Regions from separate parts of the Dentiradicibacter hellwigii genome, predicted to be linked through region 2. Evidence: predicted binding sites of a transcription regulator. Region 2 holds the regulator's gene; the other holds the start of a gene.

Region 1 (4,883 bases), 950 kb from region 2:
TTGTCGCCTGCGGTTTTGGCAGCGGCCTGTCGCCGCTGGCGCCGGGGACGGCCGGGACGCTGCTGGCCTGGGTCTTGTTTCTGCCGTTGCGGGCGTGGCTGGGCGATGCACAGTTGGCGGGCCTTTTGGCCGTGTGCTTTGCCCTCGGCGTGCCGGCCGTGCAGAAAACAGGCGCCGATCTGGGCGCGGTTGATCACGGGAGCATCGTCTGGGATGAGATCGTGCCGTTCTGGCTGGTGCTGCTCTGCTGCCCGCCGGGCTGGGCGTGGCAGGGGGCGGCGTTTTTGCTGTTTCGCTTTTTCGATATTGTTAAGCCGCAACCGGCCCGGTATTTCGATACGCAGGTGAAGAATGCTTTTGGCGTCATGGCCGACGATCTGTTCGCCGCCTGTTATGCGATTCTGGTGCTGGCCATCGTGCAATTTTTCGGAGTTTGAGGAGGGAAAACATGACGGATGCCGACCCTATGCCTGCTTCTGCGCCTATTTCCGCGCCCACTCAGGCGGCGCTTGAAGCGCTGGCTGCGCGTGTGGGCGAGATGCTGGGCACACGCGGGCAGCGGCTGGCGACAGCGGAATCGTGTACCGGCGGCTGGGTGGCGCAATGCCTGACGGCGATTGCCGGCAGTTCCGTCTGGTTCGAGCGCGGTTTCGTCACTTATTCCAACGCGGCCAAGCAGGAAATGCTCGGCGTCGCTGCGGAAACGCTGGCCCTGCACGGGGCGGTCAGCGAAGCCACGGCGGCAGCTATGGCTACCGGTGCGCTGGCGCACAGCTGCGCTGATTTTGCGCTGGCAATTACCGGCGTGGCCGGGCCGAGCGGCGGTTCGGCGGAAAAGCCGGTCGGTCTGGTCTGTTTTGCCTGGGCGGCGCGGAGCGGTGCATTGCGCGTCAGCACGCGCCGTTTTTCTGGAACGCGCGCCCAGGTGCGGGCGCAGGCGGTGGCCTATGCCTTGAGCGGCCTGCTGGCGGAACCTGAAGATAGTGCGGTCGGCGTCATGAGCGCATAAGCAGTGCGCATAAACAGCGCGCATGATTGGTTTTTACGGGTAAAAGCTGTATATAATTACAGTGATCCGGTATATAAAGATCGCGTATTCCGCACATGTGCCTGTCCGGCATCGTGCGATAATCCGGCCGTATTTGTTTCGCCTGGTTGCCGGGCAATTCGGGCGACGGACGGCATCATTCAGATAGACGAAAAGGACGAAGGAACGAAAAGGATGAAGAGGACACGCCATGGACGATAACAAGGCAAAGGCGCTAGCCGCGGCGCTGGCCCAGATCGAAAGGCAGTTCGGCAAAGGCTCGATCATGAAAATGGGCGAGGGCAGCGTCGAAAAGGATTTGCAGGTGGTTTCGACCGGCTCGCTCGGTCTTGACATTGCGCTGGGTGTCGGCGGCCTGCCGCGCGGGCGGGTCATCGAGATTTACGGTCCGGAATCTTCCGGCAAGACAACGCTGACGCTTCAGGTCATCGCCGAGATGCAGAAACTCGGCGGGACGGCGGCTTTCATCGACGCCGAGCATGCGCTCGATCCGGTGTATGCGCAGAAGCTGGGCGTCAAGCTCGACGATCTGCTCATCTCGCAGCCGGATACCGGAGAGCAGGCGCTCGAAATCGCCGATATGCTGGTGCGTTCGGGCAGTGTCGACGTCGTGGTCATCGACTCGGTGGCGGCGCTGGTGCCCAAAGCGGAAATTGAGGGGGATATGGGGGATTCGCTGCCGGGCCTGCACGCCCGTCTGATGAGTCAGGCCTTGCGCAAGCTGACGGCGAACATTAATCGCACCAATACGCTGGTTATCTTCATCAACCAGATTCGCATGAAGATCGGCGTCATGTTCGGCAACCCGGAAACGACGACCGGCGGCAATGCGCTCAAGTTCTATGCCTCGGTGCGCCTGGATATCCGCCGCATCGGCGCCATCAAGAAGGGCGATGAGGTGATTGGCAACGAAACCCGCGTCAAAGTAGTTAAAAACAAGGTTTCTCCGCCTTTCCGCGAAGCGATTTTCGACATTCTGTACGGTGAAGGCATTTCGCGCGAAGGCGAGATCATCGAGCTGGGCGTAACCCACAAGCTGATCGACAAATCCGGCTCCTGGTACGCCTACAACGGCGACAAGATCGGCCAGGGCAAAGACAACGTGCGCGAATATCTGCGCGTCAATCCGCAGGTGGCGGGTGAAATCGAGGCGAAGATCCGCGCTGCCGTCAATGTGCCGTTGCCGCAGGCGGATGAGGCCTAGGCAAGGCACAGCAGCGGGCCAGATGCCGATGTGGCGGGAAAAAGCGCGCCAGGAAGGTAAAGCCCGCCGGTTCGGGCACAAGGCTGCATACGGCGCCGAAGAGGGAATCGGCGATGACGGAAGCGGCGTCGAAAGGCCGCCGGAAGATGCGGCAAGGCGCCTTGACCGCGCGCGCAATACGGCGAATTCCGGCATCAGCCTGCGCGCGCGGGCGCTGGGCATGTTGGCCCGCCGTGAACATTCCCGCGCCGAGTTGGCGCGTAAACTGGCCGCATACGCCGAGTCGGACGAGGTGCTGGCTGCGCTACTCGACGATCTGGAAGCGCGTCGCCTGCTTTCCGACGCGCGTTATGTGGAAGCGCGCCTGAATGCGCGTGGTGCGCGTTATGGCAATCGGCGTCTGTCGCAGGAACTGCGCGCCCGTGGCGTCGACGCCGCGCTGGTCGAGACGGCACTGGCTGCCTGTGGGGATGAAGTCGCGCGGGCGCGCCAGGTGTGGCAGCGCCGGTTTGGTGCGCAGCCGCCAGCGCTGGATGTCGCCGGACGGGCGAAGCAGGTGCGCTTTCTGATGCGCCGGGGATTTTCCGGCGAAACCATCCGCCGCGCCCTGGGCGCGGATTTTGATGAAGAATAAAGCATGAACGAAGCCGAAAACAGCCACGTTGACAGCAATGCCGACGGCGATCCTGTCGAGAATCCGATCCGCGTGCAAAGTACGCTGGCGACGCAGGATTTACGCAAGCATTACAAAAAACGCCAGGTCGTACAGGGCGTTTCGCTTGAGGTGTGCAGCGGCGAGGTCGTCGGGCTGCTGGGGCCAAACGGCGCGGGTAAAACCACCTGCTTTTATATGGTGGTCGGGCTGGTCGCCTGCGATAGCGGCGAGGTGCTCATCGACGGCCAACGGATCACGCACCTGCCGATTCATTGCCGCGCCCATATGGGGATTTCCTATCTGCCGCAGGAAGCCTCGGTGTTCCGCAAGCTGAGCGTGACCGAGAATATCCGCGCCGTTCTGGAGCTGCAAGGGCACTCGGCGGCGGAAGTCGAACGCCGCACCAGTGATCTGATCGAAGATCTGCACATTGGCCATATCCGCAACAGCCCGGCGGCAGCGCTGTCCGGCGGCGAGCGGCGGCGTGTCGAGATCGCACGCGCTTTGGCGACGCAGCCGCGCTTTATCCTGCTCGACGAACCATTCGCCGGAATTGATCCGATCGCCGTGCTCGACATCCAGAAAATCATCCGTTTTCTCAAAGAGCGCAACATCGGTGTGCTGATTACCGACCATAACGTGCGCGAGACGCTCGGCATTTGCGATCACGCGTATATTCTCAATGACGGCATGGTATTGGCGGCCGGTCGGCCCGATGAAATCATTTATAATGAAGACGTCCGTAAGGTGTATCTCGGCGAGAACTTCCGCCTCTAAATCGCCGCGCGGTTTACCGATGGCCAGTCCGGCCTGATCCGGCCATCGCGCGGTCCCATCGTCCGGGCGGGCGATACGCTACCGATCATTTTATGAAACCGTCCCTACAGCTCAAGCTTTCACAGCATTTGGCACTGACGCCTCAGTTGCAGCAGTCGATTCGCCTGCTGCAACTCTCTACGCTGGAACTGGAGCAGGAGCTGGAAAAATTCCTTCAGGAAAATCCGCTGCTGGAGCGTGTGGAAAACGAATACGCTACGCTGTCCAACGCCCATGTACAGGGCGATGACATGCATGTAAACGGGGGGATTCCGGATGGGGCGGGCGATACGCACGATGTTCCGGAGTCCGCCGACGGGGAAAGGGAGGACAGCCTGCCGGCTTCCCTTGCCGATGATGGCGAAAGCTGGTTTGCCGACGCCGATGAACCGCATTTTTCGGGGCCGCCCAGCTCGCCCGATGACGATGACGGCGATTACCAGGACATTCAGGCCGCCCGGATTTCGCTGCGCGAACATCTCACGCAGCAGGTCGGCTTGCTGAAACTGTCCGAACGCGATCGTGTGTTGCTGCAATGCCTGGTCGATGCCGTCGATGAAGGCGGGTATCTGACCATGTCGCTGGAGGATGTGGCCGAGGCCTTGCCTGCCGAGCTGGAAATCGAGCCGGAAGAATTGCAGATTGCGCTTCGGCGGCTTCAACACCTCGAGCCGGCGGGCGTTGGTGCGCGCAATGTCAGCGAATGCCTGGCGCTGCAACTGGCGCTGCAGCCGGCTGGGGCAACGCGCGATCTGGCGCTGGCTATCGTGCGTGACCATCTCGATCTGCTGGCCAGCCGCGACTTCGCCAGGCTGAAAAAACTTCTTGCCTGCGACGATGACGCCTTGCGCGAGGCGCAATCACTGATCCGCAGCCTCGATCCGCGTCCTGGCGCGCCTTACGATACGGCCGATACGCGCTATATCACGCCCGACGTGGTGGTGCGCAAGGTGCGTGGACAATGGACGGCGAGCATCAATGCCGACGCCTATCCGCGACTGCGCATCAACAGCCTGTATGCGCAGATTCTCTCCGGCCAGCGCGGTTCCGGGCTGGCCGGACAGCTACAGGAAGCGCGCTGGCTGATCAAGAATGTCGAACAACGTTTCAACACCATTCTGCGTGTGGCGCAGACGATCGTTGAGCGCCAACGGCAGTTT
Region 2 (4,883 bases):
ACACGCGCATGTAGGACACCGGCCCGGATGCGCGCGATTGCGTGCCTTTGACCTGCGCGCCTTGCGGGCGGATTGAAGAAAAATCATAGCCGACGCCGCCGCCGCGCCGCATGGTTTCGGCTGCTTCGGCCAGCGCGCTATAAATGCCGGGGCGGCCATCGACGAATTCGACGATCGAATCCCCCACCGGCTGCACAAAACAGTTGATGAGCGTTGCCGCCAGCGGCGTGCCGGCGGCTGAATTGATGCGTCCGGCCGGGATAAAGCCGTTTTCCTGCGCCCACAGGAATCGTTCTTCCCATTTGGCGCGCATCTTTTCTTCTTCCTGGGCGGCGAGCGCCCGGGCAACGCGGCGACGTACGTCATGAACGTTGATTTCGGTGCCCTTGGCGTATTTTTCAGCGAGCACTTCGCTGGAAATTTCCTGCTCGGTTAAGGGCGGGATTTCTGGTGCTTGGGCGACTTCGGAGAAAGACAGTTGCTGTTCACTCTGGCTCATGGGGGTTTCCTTGAATTCTGGGTAGATTCAGACAAATTTGGATGAAATGTCGTCGATAGCTGACCAACTAGGTGGCCAGGCAGGAAAATTATGCACCGGGTCCGGATCGCGGCGGCCGGTAGCGTTCGCCATGACCTAAAAACATCGCACAGGCGATGTGGCGATGCCCTGTAAATTACTACATCTAGTATGTGAATGCAAAAAATCGACTATATTTAGTTTTCAGCAAGCGGCTATTTGTCTTAAAAGCCGGCTTGAATCATGGGGTTATAAAAACCTTTCGGCGGACGCATCCATTCTGGATTCAGTTTTTTGTTGCCTGCCTGCCTGGCTTGGGTAGAATGCAATCGAATGGGCTTAATTGCTGACGGACAGGTGGAATTACGCGCGAATTATGCGCTTGAAAATGGCGTGCCTGGCGTTGAAAGTGTCACAAAGGTGAAGCAGGACAAAACAGTAAAAGGCGGAAAATTCAGAAAAACGCGCAAAGGTACGGAAAGGCAGGGTAAACATCATGTTCGTTTTTGTATTGAATTGCGGCAGTTCTTCCTTTAAGTACCAGTTGCTGGACATGAGCAACGAGCGGCGGGTCGCGAGCGGCCTGGTTGAGCGCATCGGCATGCAGGACGCGGCGCTCACCTACGAGCCGGTCGGCGGCGAAAAAATACGCGAGGTGCTGCACGTGGCCGACCATGCCGCGGCCATTGCGCACATTCTCGAGCTGCTGGTCGATGCCAAAACCGGCGTCATCGGGTCGCTCAAGGACATCACCGCCGTGGGGCACCGGGTCGTGCATGGCGCGGAAAAGTTCTCCAAATCTGTGCTCGTCGATGAGAAGGTGATCGCCGTGCTCCAGGAAAACATCCCGCTGGCGCCATTGCACAATCCGCCGAACATCACCGGCATCAAGGCCATGATGCAGGACCTGCCGGGCGTGCCGAACGTTGCCGTCTTCGATACCGCCTTCCATACCACAATGCCGCCCGAATCCTACCTGTATGCCGTGCCTTACGAATGGTATGAAAAGCTCCACGTCCGCCGCTACGGCTTTCACGGCACCTCGCACCGCTTCGTTTCCGAGCGCGCCGCGCAGATTCTCGGCATCGCCCTGGATCGCTTCAACTGCATTACCTGCCACATGGGCAACGGCTCGTCGTTTACCGCGATCAAAAACGGCAAGTCCTACGATACCAGCATGGGCATGACGCCGCTCGAAGGCATGGTCATGGGCACACGCAGCGGCGACATCGACCCCGGCGTGCTCCGCTTTCTGGCCGACACCAGCAGTTTGTCGATTGACGATATCGACGTCGTGCTCAACAAACAATCCGGGCTACTCGGCATTTCCGGCGTCAGCTCCGATATGCGCGACGTCGAAATAGCGGCCGCGCAAGGCAATGTTCGCGCCCAACTGGCGCTCGACGTTCTGTGCCATCGCAGCCTGAAATACATTGGCGCTTACGCCATCGAGCTGGGGCGTGTCGATGCCATCATTTTTACCGGCGGTATTGGCGAGAACGGCGCCGATTTCCGCGCGACGGTCGTTAACCGGCTCGCCCTGCTCGGCATCAAACTTGACGCCGATGCCAACAATGTCCGCGGCAAGGAAGCGATCATTTCGACGGCCGATTCTGCGATCAAGGTCATGGTCGTACCGACGAATGAAGAATTGGAAATCGCACGCGATACGCGCGATATCGTCGCCGCATTGCCGGGGCGCTGAACGACCTGCGCTTTTATCAAGGCTATCCTCCGGTCAGCGTATTCGGGGTGGCTGCCCGGAAACCCTTATAAACAAGCTTTCTCCAGCGAGGGCACTCTGAAGCCCTTGTAAACAGGGCCTCTCCGGGGAGGGCGCCCGCCAGCCCTTTATTTACGCGGGTTCCGGCGGGGCTATCTGGAAAAGCGGCGTCATTGGCGCAAATTTTCCGTATCGGCTTGCTTTCTAAATAATAACTGTATATAAATACAGATATTTAATGCGTCGGAAGTATCATGACAGCCAAACTCACACCGCGCCAGCAGGAAATCCTCGACTTCATCCGGAACTCACGGGAAGTGTTGGGGGCGCCGCCGACGCGCGCCGAAATCGCCCGCGCTTTTGGCTTTGCTTCGCCCAATGCTGCGGAAGACCACTTGCGCGCGCTGGCTAAAAAAGGGCTGATTGTGCTCGAACCGGGATCGGCGCGCGGCATCCGTCTGGTTGAACAGCTTGGCTTGCCGCTGATCGGCAGTGTTGCCGCCGGCAGCCCGATTCTGGCCGTGGAAAATGTCCAGGCGCGCTATCCGCTCGATGCTTCGCTGTTTAGTCCGCGCGCGGATTTTCTGCTGCGCGTACGCGGCCTGTCGATGCTCAATGCTGGCATCCTTGATGGCGACCTGCTGGCGGTACACCGCTGTGCCGAGGCGCATAACGGCCAAATTGTCATCGCGCGCCTGGATGATGACGTGACGGTCAAGCGCTACCGCCGCAAGGGCGAAACCGTCGAACTGATTGCCGAAAATCCGGACTTTTCGCCCATCATCGTCGATACGCGCGTACAGGCGCTGGCGATCGAGGGCATTGCCGTTGGCCTCATCCGCACCGGTGACGCGTTTTAACACCGCGCCCCGAACAAAGCGCCGCCGAAGCCCTTATTGGATAGGGCGCTTCCAGACCTCCTCTGAAATAGCGGCTTCCTTCGCCAAAATACGGCGTTGCTGTGTTGACCTGGCCTTGCCGTATTGAATGGTCTGTCAGCGGCTTACCGACTTGTCTTTGGCAAAGTCAAGCCATAGCGGCTTCCTTTACCAAAATACCGCGTTGGCTCGCCTTGCCGTACTACTCGTACTGTCTGCGGCTCGCCGCCTTGTCTTTTGGCAAAGTCGAGCCGCTATATTTGGGGCGTCTCAAATATGGGTGCCCTGAACCCCGCGTAGATAGGGCGTTTGCGGGCAGGCACCTCTGGAACCCTTATAAATAAAGGGTTTCAGGGTAGGGTGCCCAGAGATGCCCTAAATACGCGGGCTTCAGGCCACCTCTTTTTGGAGATGCGCCTGCGCTCTTTTTGTCTTTTTTACCCTTTTCCAAAGGGCGGGGGGATTTTCGAGGGCTCCGAACCCCGCGTGGATAGGGCATTCCCAGGCATCCATTCTGAAACGCCCTAAATACGCGGACTAGCGGGCAGGTACCCTGAGACACTTTAACTATAGGAATTGCCAAGGCCTGTGCGCTGACCTTCCACCCACGGAACTCCTCTTGATGCCGTTGCGCTGAGCGGCAGCGCGCCCCGCTGACTTTCTTTGCCTCGCCAAAGAAAGTCAGCAAAGAAACGCGACCCCGAGGCGCAGAAAACCCCTTGCCGCGGGTTGCTTGTCGGCGGGCTTGATTAACTCGCTGCGCTCAGACAATCAAGCCCTTGTTCCCGCCAAGCTGCCCCGCGCCTGCGGCTGCGCCTAAGGGGTTTCTGGGTGCTTCGTAGTGATTGAATGCGCAAGGGGATATGCCCGCAACCCCGTATAAATAAAGGGTTTTAGGATAGGTACCTCTGAAGCCCTTATAAATAGGGTGTTTGCGGGCAGGGTGCCCGGAGATGCCCTAAATACGCGGGCTTCAGGCCACCTCTTTTTGGAAATGCGCCTGCGCTCTTTTTGTCTTTTTTACCCTTTCCCAAAGGGCAAAAGGCTTTTGGGGTGCTCCGAACCCCGCGTGGATAGGGCGTTCCCAGGCATCCCTTTGGAAATGCCCTGTTGACGCGGACTCCGGCGGCGGTCTGGTTGGCACGGCGGCATGAATGTGGAGATGTGGGTGCGCTGGGGGATTGCCGCTTTTGGCTTTCGACTTTCGGTTTGGTGGATGGCCGGCCTTCCAAACCCACTGCCCTGAAGCCGGCGTATTTAGGGCTTCTCCGAGGTGGGTGCTCTGAAACCCTTGTCTTTAGGGCATCTCCGGGCACCTGTCTGGAAGTCCTTTATCCACGCGGGTTTCAGCGGCGCCTGCTTTTTCTTTTATGCGGCCAGCCCGCGCGTTTCGCGCCCCAGCAGTGCCACAGCCAGCGCCCCCAGGGCAATGGCGGCGGCAAACAGCGCAAAGATACCGCCTGTGCCCCAGCCATGCGCGCCAAGAAACGGGATAGCCAACGGCCCCAAAATACCACCCACACGACCTATGGCGGCAGCTGTGCCGACACCGCTGGCGCGGATGGGAGCCGGGTAGTTTTCGGGCGAATAAGCGTATAACGCGCCCCATGCTCCCAGGTTGAAAAACGATAACAGCGCGCCCGACAGCAACAATGCCGTCTCGTTGCTGGCATTGCCGAAGGCCCAGGCACTGGCGGCCGTTCCCAGCAGGTACAGGATCAGTACGGCCTTGCGCCCGATGCGCTCGATTAGCCAGGCGGCGGTG

Evidence for each region. The regulator LexA, encoded in region 2, represses DNA repair genes until DNA is damaged. The targets are predictions, from matches to a motif close to ACTGTATNTANATACAGT.
Region 1: recA (recombinase RecA) is a predicted target of LexA. The motif match lies at 1,055-1,072, and genes of this name have one in related genera.

Annotation. Positions count from the first base shown of each region.
Region 1 is NZ_JBEUWX010000002.1:1,508,036-1,512,918, reverse strand. It holds gene ABCS64_RS09215 (phosphatidylglycerophosphatase A family protein) at 1-437, shown strand, start outside; gene ABCS64_RS09210 (CinA family protein) at 449-1,009, shown strand; gene recA (recombinase RecA) at 1,239-2,252, shown strand; gene recX (recombination regulator RecX) at 2,275-2,886, shown strand; gene lptB (LPS export ABC transporter ATP-binding protein) at 2,890-3,684, shown strand; gene ABCS64_RS09190 (RNA polymerase factor sigma-54) at 3,777-4,883, shown strand, end outside.
Region 2 is NZ_JBEUWX010000002.1:554,686-559,568, reverse strand. It holds gene ABCS64_RS04900 (adenosylcobalamin-dependent ribonucleoside-diphosphate reductase) at 1-499, opposite strand, end outside; gene ABCS64_RS04895 (hypothetical protein) at 851-1,054, shown strand; gene ABCS64_RS04890 (acetate kinase) at 1,014-2,222, shown strand; gene lexA (transcriptional repressor LexA) at 2,495-3,100, shown strand; gene ABCS64_RS04880 (MFS transporter) at 4,487-4,883, opposite strand, start outside.